4 regions of the Buttiauxella ferragutiae genome follow, and region 2 is predicted to be linked to each of the others. Evidence: predicted binding sites of a transcription regulator. Region 2 holds the regulator's gene; each other region holds the start of a gene.
What was found. The regulator CRP, encoded in region 2, controls carbon source genes, mostly activating them, when cyclic AMP is high. The targets are predictions, from matches to a motif close to ATGTGANNNNNNTCACAT.
Positions count from the first base shown of each region.

Region 1 (3,216 bases), 2.1 Mb from region 2:
TACGATCCTGAGAACGAAGTCACCGCAGGTATGCTGATTGATCTGCAATCCGGCAATGAAGAGCGCGGCATCTGCGCACTGCCGTTTACCCGTCAATCCGATCAAGAAACCGTCTATATTCCGATGAACATCATCGGGAACTTGTATGTTTCTAATGGGATGTCTGCAGGGAACACCGCAAACGAAGCCCGTGTTCAGGGACTTTCAGAAGTTTTTGAGCGTTACATTAAAAATCGCATTATCGCGGAAAGCATTAGCCTGCCGGAAATCCCGCAGGAAGTGCTGGCTCGCTATCCTGGCGTGGTCGAATCAATCGCCACTCTGGAAGCTGAAGGATTCCCAATCTTCGCGTATGACGGTTCATTAGGCGGCAAATATCCGGTTATTTGCGTGGTGTTATTCAACCCAGCAAACGGCACGTGTTTTGCGTCGTTCGGTGCCCACCCTGATTTTGGTGTTGCGCTGGAACGTACCGTGACTGAACTGCTGCAGGGGCGTGGCCTTAAAGATCTGGATGTCTTCACGCCTCCGACCTTTGATGACGAAGAAGTTGCCGAGCATGCCAATCTCGAAACTCACTTTATCGACTCCAGCGGTCTGATCTCCTGGGATATGTTCAAGCAAGATGCCGACTATCCATTTGTTGACTGGAGCTTCTCTGGAACCACAGAAGAAGAATTTGCCACATTGATGGCAATCTTTAATGCAGAAGACCAGGAAGTTTATATCGCTGACTACCAGCATCTTGATGTTTACGCTTGCCGCATCATCGTTCCTGGTATGTCCGATATTTATCCTGCCGAAGATCTGCTGCTGGCTAACAACAGTATGGGCTATCACTTGCGTGACACCATTCTGTCATTACCAGGCAGTGAGTGGGAGAAGCAAGATTATCTCGATCTGATTTCTCAGTTAGATGAAGAAGGCCACGATGATTTCACCCGTGTCCGCGAGCTGCTTGGTCTGGCGACAGGTAAAGACAATGGCTGGTATACGCTGCGTATTGGTGAATTGAAAGCCATGCTGGCACTGGCTGGCGGTGACACCGAACAAGCGCTTATCTGGACGGAATGGACGATGGAATTCAACGCGTCTATTTTCAGCCCTGAGCGTGCGAACTACTATCGCTGCCTGCAAACCCTGCTGCTACTGGCGATGGAAGAAGACCGCCAACCGCTGCAATATCTGAATGCCTTCGTGCGTATGTACGGCGCAGAAACAGTAGAAGCGGCAAGTGCTGCTCTGAGTGGTGAAGCGCCATTCTATGGCCTGCAAGCTGTAGATAGCGATTTGAAAGCGTTCCCTGCCCATCAGGCGTTGTTAGCGGCGTATGAAAAACTGCAACGCGCAAAAGCGGCTTTCTGGAAATAAAGTAACAAAACTAAACTCAAAGGTGCGTAAACCATAATGTTTACGCTATATTACGGGGCGATTTTTATTGCCCCGTGTTTTTATTGGCAGCGTAATAATTTCATTTGTGACTCAATAGTTAAATATTGGTGAAATATTATTATATTAAACTACAAATAATGTTGCCAAATTATAGAAATACTCCATTCTAATTACCCCGACACAGGAGCGTTGAGGCTAAATATCAAATTACATTATAAATTTTAAACTTTATTTTTATTAAAAATATCAATAACTTAAACTGAAAATCAGGTAAACACCTGCTTTTATCAGGCCTATAAGCTTGGCGAGATATGATCCATATCAAATTTTACTCTATAATGCTTTGTTAGTATCTCGTCGCCGAATTAAATAAGAGAGAGTTAGTGTGAAAGCTGACAACCCTTTTGATCTATTGCTCCCAGCCGCTATGGCGAAAGTCGCCGAAGACGCTGGCGTCTATAAAGCAACAAAGCACCCGCTGACCACGTTTTATTTAGCGATCACGGCGGGGATGTTCATCTCGATTGCCTTTGTCTTTTACATCACTGCGACCACCGGTACTTCGACCATTCCGTTTGGGATTGCGAAGCTGATTGGCGGTACTTGCTTCTCCTTAGGGCTTATCCTGTGCGTTGTCTGCGGTGCCGACCTCTTCACTTCTACCGTGTTGATTGTTGTTGCTAAAGCCAGTGGCCGTATCACCTGGGGTCAACTCGCGAAGAACTGGGTCAACGTTTACATCGGTAACCTGTTCGGTGCTTTGATGTTCGTGGTGTTGATTTGGTTGTCAGGTATGTACATGACAGCAAACGGTGCGTGGGGTCTGAATGTGCTTCAAACCGCAGACCATAAAATGCACCACACCTTTATTGAAGCTGTGTGCCTGGGTATTTTGGCTAACCTGATGGTCTGTCTGGCTGTCTGGATGAGCTACTCGGGTCGCAGTTTGATGGACAAGATGTTTGCTATGATTCTCCCGGTCGCCATGTTTGTTGCTAGTGGTTTTGAGCACAGTATCGCAAACATGTTCTTGATCCCTTTGGGTATCGTAGTACGCAACTTTGCAAGCCCGGAATTCTGGACCGCAGTTGGGTCGTCTCCGGACAATTTCACTCACTTGACCGTATTGAACTTCATCACAGATAACCTGATCCCAGTGACTATTGGGAACATTATCGGTGGCGGCGTACTGGTTGGGTTGACGTACTGGGTAATTTATCTACGCGGTGGTGATAAGCACTAAGTGCTAGCCGTCGTGTAGGGAATAAGAAATCCACATTAGAAGGTAGGTGTTAAATGTCCGAGCTTAATGAGAAGTTAGCCACAGCCTGGGAAGGTTTTGCCAAAGGTGACTGGCAGAATGAAGTCAACGTGCGTGACTTTATTCAGAAAAACTACACCCCTTACGAGGGTGACGAGTCCTTCCTGGCAGGTGCTACTGAAGCAACTACCACATTGTGGGACAACGTCATGGAAGGCGTTAAACAGGAAAACCGCACTCACGCGCCTGTTGACTTCGATACTGACCTCGCTTCCACCATCACCTCTCATGATGCTGGTTACATCAACAAGTCCCTCGAAACTATCGTTGGCCTGCAGACTGATGCTCCACTGAAACGTGCAATTATTCCGTTTGGTGGCATCAAAATGGTTGAAGGTTCTTGCAAAGTATATGGTCGTGAACTTGACCCAATGCTTAAAAAGATCTTCACCGAATACCGCAAAACCCACAACCAGGGTGTGTTTGACGTTTATACCAAAGACATCCTGAACTGCCGTAAATCAGGCGTAATCACCGGTCTGCCGGATGCTTATGGCCGTGGT
Region 1 covers NZ_CP093332.1:3,607,256-3,610,471, forward strand. The annotation lists gene ycaO (30S ribosomal protein S12 methylthiotransferase accessory factor YcaO) at 1-1,371, shown strand, start outside; gene focA (formate transporter FocA) at 1,778-2,635, shown strand; gene pflB (formate C-acetyltransferase) at 2,689-3,216, shown strand, end outside.
Region 1: a site for CRP is predicted at 1,702-1,719, ahead of focA (formate transporter FocA). Genes of this name have one in related genera too.

Region 2 (3,216 bases):
GATTTCAACGACAAATAGCTTTTCAGTGCTGCCCACAGCGGTAAACGGCGCTGCCGGTCTTCCATTAAATCACGGGCGTACAGAGGGCGTTGGATGCGCAGCACGCGGGCGATACGGCTGAAGTGATAATGACAAAACTGCCCAACCGGGTTGTCCGGATTCTGGCGAGCAATTTTCTCGAGGGCTTCAATTTGTTTCTCCATCGTAAAACGCTGTGGGTAACGATGGTAGAGAATGTCATCGGCCAACACGCGCAAGCGTGCCGCAATGGTCTGCGCATTCCAGCGAATAACCGCTTCTGCATGGCTTTTCGCGACAAGTTTTTGCACCTCGGCAGGCTGGTGCAAACTGACGGAGATGTGCTCTTGCAAATCTAACGCTATCTGAAAAGAGCGTAACAAATGTTTGTAACCGTTCTGCTGATTTGCCGACAGCATATGCAGCTGTTGGTAGCAGATGGTGATCAGGTCTACGGCTTTTTGCTGGCGAGCCAGCAGTGGAGGCAGCGCTGTTTCGGGATCAGCATGTTGTGTCAGCATGCCGTATTTGGCTTCACAGTACTCCGCCAATTGGCGATAGAGCAGGCTTAACGTTTCGCGCAGCGGCTGCTCACGCCACATCCAGAACCAAAACCAGTTAAAGACTCCGTACCAAATCGTGCCGGAGACATATAACACCATCGGCTTCCAGATAGGCATATTGCCGGCCATACTTAGCGTAAAGATGGCCGCAATCAGCGATGCCGGAAGCAAACGTGCGTGCAGGGCGCTGATTTCAGCGGTGACGCCTAACAAGAGCGCCATCACCATAAGAATGATGGGCAATGGGACCGCGGTGTAGAGCAGCAAAAGCTGCATGATTAAACTGCTGGTCGCAAAAAGAGTGCCGCCAACAATCAGGCGTTTAAAAAAACGCTTATGGGGTGTATCCAGACCAGCAATGTTGCAACAAGCGGGCACTAACGAGAAAAGCAGACCTAACTGCAAATTCCCCAGTAGTAAACCGATCCCCACAGGAAGGCACAGCACCAGCGTTTGCCGCAGTGCATAGTTAACTTCAGGGTGATAGATTAATCTTCTCCACATATGCTTGTCATACTTTGTGTTGCAGGTGTTTGGATTTTAAAGACAAAAAAAGGCGTGTCCATAAAGCAACACGCCTTTTTTGAAACGGAAATTAACGAGTGCCGTAAACGACGATCGTTTTGCCGTGAGCGGAGATCAGGTTCTGATCTTCCAGCATTTTCAAGATACGACCGACAGTTTCACGAGAACAACCGACGATCTGACCAATTTCCTGACGGGTAATTTTAATCTGCATACCGTCTGGGTGAGTCATTGCATCAGGCTGTTTTGCCAGGTTCAACAGTGTCTGCGCGATACGACCAGTCACATCGAGGAATGCCAGGTTACCGACTTTCTCAGAAGTGACTTGCAGACGACGAGCCATCTGGGAAGAAAGACGCATCAGAATGTCTGGGTTTACCTGGATCAGCTGGCGGAATTTTTTATAGGAAATTTCAGCCACTTCACAGGCAGATTTAGCACGGACCCAGGCACTACGTTCCTGGCCTTCTTCGAACAGCCCTAACTCACCAATAAAGTCGCCCTGATTCAGATAGGAGAGGATCATTTCCTTGCCCTCTTCATCTTTGATCAGAACAGCTACAGAGCCCTTGACGATGTAATACAGCGTCTCTGCTTTTTCACCCTGGTGGATCAGTGTGCTCTTCGATGGATACTTATGAATGTGGCAATGGGACAAGAACCATTCGAGAGTCGGGTCTGTTTGCGGTTTGCCAAGCACCATGCGCGGTTATCCTCTGTTTATAACTGGCTACCAACGACAGGACGCTAAACATCCTGTCTGGCGTTGCAAGTATTAGAATATTCCCCACTTTGGGGAGATGGCATGCAAGTCATTCTTGCTGCCTGTAATTAGTGACGTCCTTTGCATCTATGCATTACGTCAATGTATCAATGTAGCATCCGGATTGTTTTAGCATAGCTTTTGGCAGGTGTCTCCTATTGTCTCGTTTCAGCATGACGTAGGTCGCCTTCCGTTGCCAGTTTTGCTGCATCCGCGTACTCTGGAAGGTAATTTTTTCAATGGGAGAAGCAACATGCAGGCACGTGTGAAATGGGTTGAAGGGTTAACTTTCCTTGGTGAATCCGCTTCAGGACACCAGATTCTGATGGACGGTAATTCTGGCGATAAAGCACCGAGCCCGATGGAAATGGTACTGATGGCTGCCGGGGGTTGCAGTGCAATAGACGTGGTTTCTATTTTGCAAAAAGGCCGCTACGACGTCACCGACTGCGAAGTGAAATTGACCTCTGAGCGTCGCGAAGAAGCTCCTCGTCTTTTTACTCACATCAATCTGCATTTCATCGTGACAGGCAAAGAGCTAAAAGATAACGCGGTTTCCCGCGCGGTTGATTTATCTGCTGAGAAGTATTGCTCTGTTGCACTGATGCTGGAAAAAGCCGTAAATATCACGCACAGCTACGAAGTCATTGAAGGCTAGTGTGCAAAACAGGGCGGTTACTCGCCGCCCTGATTATTGATATTTCGTCCTTCCGCCAGACGCTTCACTAACGGCGTCATGATCAATTCCATCGCCAGCCCCATTTTGCCGCCCGGTACCACTATTGTATTGATGTGGGAAATGAATGAGCCTTGCAACATGGCGAGCAAGTACGGGAAATCGATGTCATCCAACCCGCGAAAATGAATCACCACAAAACTTTCATCCAGCGATGGAATTCCGCGTGCAGCAAACGGGTTAGAGGTATCGACAGTCGGGACACGCTGGAAGTTAATGTGCGTGCGTGAAAATTGTGGCGTGATGTAATTGATGTAGTCGTCCATTGAGCGCACCACTGAATCCATCACCGCTTCCCGGGAATGCCCACGTTCGCTGGTATCACGCACCAGTTTTTGAATCCATTCCAGGTTGACAATCGGCACTACGCCAACCAGCAAGTCGACGGCATTCGCCACATCGTGCTGTGGGGTGACGACTCCACCGTGCAATCCTTCATAGAACAACACATCGGTCGGTTCAGGCAGCGATTGCCACGGTGTAAACGTCCCAGGAATTTGGTTCCAGGGGACGGCTTCGTCATAGGTATGAAGATACTTACGCGATTTACCTTGCCCGGTTTTTCCGTACTCGATAAACGTTTGTTCCAGCAGGCCGAAGTCATTCGCTTC
Region 2 covers NZ_CP093332.1:389,332-392,547, forward strand. The annotation lists gene MNO13_RS01685 (YccS/YhfK family putative transporter) at 1-1,085, opposite strand, end outside; gene crp (cAMP-activated global transcriptional regulator CRP) at 1,177-1,809, opposite strand; gene MNO13_RS01695 (OsmC family protein) at 2,123-2,527, shown strand; gene MNO13_RS01700 (phosphoribulokinase) at 2,545-3,216, opposite strand, start outside.

Region 3 (3,216 bases), 150 kb from region 2:
CATCCAGCGCGTTGGTCAGGCTGGTGATAACCTGGATGTGTTCGTTATTGCGAGCGGCAATACCGATAACCAGGCGGGCAATATCATCAGGTTCTTCACCGAAGTGAACACCATGCGGATACTGGCAGAACACAACGCCGGTTTTCAGGACGCGGTCTTTCGCTTCAACCGTACCGTGTGGAACGGCAATGCCTTCGCCCAGATAAGTTGGGGTCAGTTTTTCGCGTTCAAACATCGCATCAACATATTCAGGCTGTACGTAACCGCCGTTCACCAGTTGCTCACCGGCAAAGCGAATCGCTTCTTCTTTGGTTGTCGCAGTCAGGCCAAGGAACACGTTACCGGCACCAAGGCGGAACAACCCTTCTTCGCTTGGCACAAAGCTGTCTTCCAGGCTGCTCATCACCTTAACTTCTTTCTCGCTCAGGTTATGAGAGGCCACCAGACGCTCGGTCAGGTTGGAGTACAGGCTGCTGTCGAGGAAGTTAGTCAGGGAAATATGCTGTGCCTGTGGAACCTGGCGCATCGCACGTTCGGTCAGGTCACGGTGCGTAATCACCAGGTCAACGTCATCCGGCAAACTGTTGATTGCACAGTTAGTCACGGAGATATTTTTCAGGCCCGCATCGCTGACTTTCTTACGCAGCACACCCGCACCCATCGCACTTGAACCCATGCCTGCATCGCACGCTACGATGATTTTACGTACGTGGCTGAGGTCGTTAGACAGACCAGCACCGACCGCCAGTGGCGTAGCGCCACCTTTGGATTCAGCTTTCATCTCTTCCACACGGCGAGCCGCTGCTTCGATGTCGTCTTCTTCTTTAACCTTGCTTGTTTTCAGCAAGATGGCAGAAACCACGAAGGACACGGCTGTTGCCGCAACGATTGCCGCGATGTTAGCGAAGTAAGCACCTTTTGGCGTCATCGCCAGAATCGCGAGTATTGAACCCGGAGATGCCGGAGAAACCAGGCCGCCGTTCAGAATAGTCAGCGTAAACACGCCAGTCATACCGCCGAGAATAACGGCGAGGATCAGACGTGGGTTCATCAGCACATATGGGAAGTAAATTTCGTGGATACCGCCCAGGAAGTGGATGATTGCCGCGCCGCCCGCAGACTGCTTAGCATTACCGCGACCGAAGAACATGTACGCCATCAGCACGCCCATACCAGGGCCAGGGTTTGCTTCAATCAGGAAGAAGATTGATTTGCCCAGCTCGTGGGACTGCTGAATACCCAGCGGCGAGAAGATACCGTGGTTGATTGCGTTGTTCAGGAACAGGATTTTCGCAGGTTCTACGAAGATAGACGCCAGCGGCAGCATGTCATGGACAACCATGAAGTTAACGCCCGCCGCCAGAATTTTGGACAGGACTTCAACCGCAGGGCCGATACCCATGAACGCCAGAATCGCCAGAATCATACCGATGATGCCAGCGGAGAAGTTGTTCACCAGCATTTCAAAGCCGGATTTGATCTTGCCATCAACCCATGCGTCAAAATGTTTAATTGCCCAACCACCCAGAGGACCGGCAATCATTGCACCGAGGAACATCGGCATATCCGCACCGACGATAACACCCATAGTGGTGATCGCACCGACCACACCACCACGGTCGCCACCGATTAAGCGACCACCGGTAAAACCGATGAGCAACGGCAGCAGGTAAGTAATCATCGGGCCAACCAGTTTCGCCAGTGTCTCGCTTGGCAACCAACCAGTTGGAATAAATAACGCCGTGATAATACCCCAGGCGATAAATGCGCCGATGTTTGGCATTACCATGTTACTCAGGAAACGACCAAAGCTTTGCACTCTGATCTTGATATCGGATGACATACGCACACCCCTTATTGTGTTCACGTGCTGAAAAAGCAGCCCGAGGTTTATTGTTAATGTGGTGGCAAGCAGTGCTGCCAGATGCTCTAAGTGAGGCGAATCTGGCACTGAATCGTTAAGCTGTCCAGTACACGGGATTTTATGTGATGCAGATCACTCATCACTGGGTGTAACGAAGCATAATCAGGAGATCTTGATCACATAATTGATGTGTAAAAAAAACACAGCAGCTATTTTTTGCGCTGAATTGACCCATGTGTGTGATTAAAATCACATTTCTCGATTATCACTTTGTTATTTATATGTGACATTAATCACAAAATATCTTCATCGAAATTTTCCTACTGCTCTCCAGGGCAGTCATCGCGAAAGCGGTCATTTCATTTTGTTATAAAATTACAGCGCAGCGGCAGGCGACTCTTCACTACTTTTTCATGCATCCTGATCCATACTTACCGTTTGTCGATTAAAAATGGACGATGTAATGAAACTTATCGGTAATTACACCAGCCCGTATGTGCGCAAAATATCGGTGATACTGCTGGAAAAAGGCATCACTTTTGAATTCGTAAACGACAACCCGTGGACATCCGAAAGCACCACGCCCCATTACAATCCGCTGGGCAAAGTGCCTGCGCTGGTCACCGACGAGGGCGAATACTGGTTCGACTCCCCGGTGATTGCGGAATACCTCGAGCTGTTGAATATTGCCCCAACTCTTATCCCGCGTGAGCCTCAAGCCGCATTACAAATGCGCCAAATGGAGGCCCTTGCCGATGGCATCATGGATGCCGCTCTGGTTTCAGTACGCGAACGCCAGCGCCCAATCGAACAGCAATCTGAAGTCGAACTGCTCCGCCAACGGGAAAAAATTAGCCGTGGCCTGACGCTGCTCGAACAATACGCCGCAGATAAAAAACTGAATGCCGAAAACCTGTGTGTGGCAACCATTGCGGTGGCATGTGCAGTGGGATATCTCAATTTCCGCCGCGTTTCCCCAGGCTGGTGTGTAGAGCGGCCACATCTGGTGAAACTGGTCGAGAAACTTTTCGAACGGGAAAGTTTTGCCAGGACAGAACCGCCAACAGCATGATCTCCCGCCATGACAGGGGGCCAACTCCCCCTGTAAACTAATGCGAAATTTCACCACTCTGCGGCTTGTTATGACTACCCATCGCACCTTGTACAGCCAACTTCCTGCCATCGACAAACTGTTACGTGATGCCTCATTTTGCGAGGTACTGCGCAATTTTGGCCACTCTCAGGTGGTTAATACCTTACGAACGATGCTGGAAACCGCGCGCGAACATATCCGCACTCAGGAACAACTGCCTGACTGGAATGACGATTGGGCAGCACAAGTGCAGGCACGT
Region 3 covers NZ_CP093332.1:240,544-243,759, reverse strand. The annotation lists gene MNO13_RS01035 (PTS mannitol transporter subunit IICBA) at 1-1,843, opposite strand, end outside; gene MNO13_RS01030 (glutathione S-transferase) at 2,328-2,936, shown strand; gene selA (L-seryl-tRNA(Sec) selenium transferase) at 3,007-3,216, shown strand, end outside.
Region 3: a site for CRP is predicted at 1,985-2,002, ahead of MNO13_RS01035 (PTS mannitol transporter subunit IICBA). Genes of this name have one in related genera too.

Region 4 (3,216 bases), 2.5 Mb from region 2:
GATGGAGGAGGGGATTGATAGTCTTTCTCTGAATCCGGATACCGTGGTGCAAACCTGGTTGAGTCTGGCAGAAGCGAATAAGTAATTCGTTTTCTTTTAAAAAGGCTCCTCATTGTTGAGGAGCCTTTAATATTTGTAGGTCGGATAAGTTGTAGGGTGGCTAAGCGCCAGCGTCATCCACCATTGTCGTCGATTATGTCGGGGGCGCTGCGCTTGCCCGACCTACCAATCGTTTATTACAAGGCTTTTGGCGTCATCACGCCAGTGACTTCACTTTCACTCTGGAACTTGCCGACACGCAGGTCGCTCACAATACTGTTCATTCTATCTTCAGTTAACTTGTAATAACGAATCGAGATAGCGGTAATTAAGTAGAAAATAGCCGGTAACACAGTAAACAGAATCAGTACGCCACGCACGGCCTCGGCTGATTGTTGTTCCACACCCGCCTGATAACCAAACCACGCAAGACCCCAACCGGTTAACGCACCACCAATCGCTACACCCAATTTAATGATGAAGATATTTGCCGCAACGTTCATACCGGTAATACGGCGTTGGGTTTTCCATTCACCATAGTTATTAGCATCGGTAATCATTGACCATTGCAGTGGAGCATTAATACCTTGCAGGATATTAAGCACGATATGCACCAGGAAAGCCGGTATCCAATATTCGGTTGGTAACACCAGGAATAATAACCCGATCACCGCACTAAGCACGTTTACCCATATTGAGGCGCGGATCTTACACATCCAGCTACCCAATTGTTTAGCAAACAGGCTACCAAATACCGCCGCGATAGTCGTTGCCAGCATAAACATCGAAATAATGCCACTGCCTTGATGAAGGATATATTGCACGAAATAGACCAGCAGGCTGCCACGTACCACGACACCACACAACATCGCAAGGTTATAAACCGACAGAATACGCCATTGGTCGTTCTTTAATAAGATTTTCACGTCGCGCAGGATATTCAGGTTTTCTTCTTTGACCGGCGTAATACGTTCACGGGTGGTGGCAAAGCACACCAGGAACATCAGGCAGCCAATCACACCGAAGATCCCCATTGCCCACTGCATGCCAACGGCTCTGTCACCCGGCGAAATAAAATCAGCCAGTGGCAGAATCAACGCTGTACCCATCGCACCACCAATTGGCGCAATGGCAAAACGCCAGGATTGCAGGGACAGGTTTTCTTGTGGATCCGACGTAATCGCCGCACCTAAAGAGCAATAAGGAATATTTATTGCGGTATACATTATTGTCATGAATATATAAGCCAGAACGGCGTAAACAATTTTACCGGTCTGCGAGAAATCAGGTGTTGAATAAACCAGCACACAACTGACGGCGAAAGGAACACAAATAATCAATAACCAGGGGCGGAATCTCCCCCAACGGGTTTTGGTCTGGTCAGCAATCGCACCCATGATAGGATCGGTAATAGCATCCAGTACCCGGACGACTAAAAATAATGTCCCCATTACCGCCGGGGGCAAACCATAAATATTGGTATAAAAATAAGCCAGAATGGCGACCGAAGAATCAAACACGATGTGACTTGCCGCATCACCTAGTCCAAAACCCATTTTTTCTTTGTTGGTAATTTTTTCTGTAAGCACCGACATGTATTCACCTTTATTAAGAGCCGGAATATAGACCTCGCGGATAGCACTAGTTATAAATTGTGAATCTGAGCAGGAGTATTGTAATTTTTCATTTGTGTTTTATGTTTCTTATCAAATGTGACGGGGTTATCTCTTATCGCCTCGGCTTCGTCCTGAAAGCCTCATTTTTCTGGCATATTTTTGAATTACGTCACACTTATGGCTAAAAACCAAAAAACGTAATCTTGCGGGTTATTCTGACAATTGTTTGCCTCTTCAGTCATCACTCATATTGATACTTTCGCAAACCGCTGAACTCGAAAGGGGAACACTATGTCTGCCATTTATAAGCAAGCTCATCGCCCGATTCATGAACGTGTCAGCGATCTGCTTTCACGTATGACTGCCGAAGAAAAATTCGCCCAAATGCACGCGTATTGGCTGATTTTATCCAGCGACGGCCATCACCGTGAACGGACCGATTTAAGCGATGAGTTTGCTGGCGTAACCGAGCAAGCAGCACTTGGCGAGCGTCTGAAACTGGGCGTCGGGCAAATTACCCGCCCGTTAGGCACCCACATTGTCGATGCTAAAGAGGGTGTCCGTGCGGCTAATCGCTTGCAGAAAACCCTGATTGAAGAGACTCGGCTGGGCATTCCGGCCCTGTTTCACGAAGAGTGTTTAGTCGGGTTGCTGTGCAAAGATGCCACGCTGTTCCCGTCATCACTCAACTACGGCTCCACCTGGGATGTTGATCTTATCGAACGTGCGGCGGCAGCGATTGGCGAAGAAGCCCGCTCGACCGGTTGCCATCAGGGACTTGCGCCAGTGCTGGATGTGTCACGCGATGTGCGTTGGGGGCGCACCGAAGAGACATTCGGTGAGGATCCGTGGCTGGTGGGCATGATGGCCACACACTATGTCAAAGGCTTACAGGGCAAAAATCGCGACTTGTTGGCAACGCTAAAACATTACGTCGGCCATTCATTTAGCGAAGGCGCGCGCAACCATGCCCCTGTCCATCTTGGTTTTTGCGAATTAAACGATACCTTCCTGCTGCCGTTCGAAATGGCGGTAAAACTGGCAAATGCGGGCTCGGTGATGCCTGCTTATCACGATATTGATAACCAGCCAGGCCACTCGGATGAATTCTTACTGACCACCGTGTTGCGTGAACAATGGGGCTTTGATGGGCTGATTGTTGCTGATTATGGCGGCGTGAGTTTGCTGCATCAGCATCACGGTATTTCGCACGATGCGGCAGAATCTGCGGCGCTGGCATTTAATGCCGGGCTGGATGTGGAACTACCAAAAGATGACTGCGCGCGCCATCTGGCCCAAGCCGTCGAGCGTGGTTTAATCACCATGGAAAAAGTGGATGAGATTGTCGCTCGCGTGTTGAAAGAGAAATTCCGCCTCGGGTTATTTGAACAGCCTTATCGCGATGAAAACGGCGTCGTATTGCAAAGTGAATCGACAAAAAATATCGCTCGGGAAGTCGCCACACGCTCCATCACCATGCTCGAAAACGACGGAACGTTACCGCTGAAAGGGCAGCCGCGCGTGGCGGTTATTGGGCCAACGGCCGACGACCCGCTGGCTT
Region 4 covers NZ_CP093332.1:3,170,445-3,173,660, reverse strand. The annotation lists gene ppsA (phosphoenolpyruvate synthase) at 1-85, shown strand, start outside; gene MNO13_RS14600 (glycoside-pentoside-hexuronide (GPH):cation symporter) at 237-1,634, opposite strand; gene MNO13_RS14595 (glycoside hydrolase family 3 N-terminal domain-containing protein) at 1,947-3,216, shown strand, end outside.
Region 4: a site for CRP is predicted at 1,813-1,830, ahead of MNO13_RS14595 (glycoside hydrolase family 3 N-terminal domain-containing protein). Genes of this name have one in related genera too.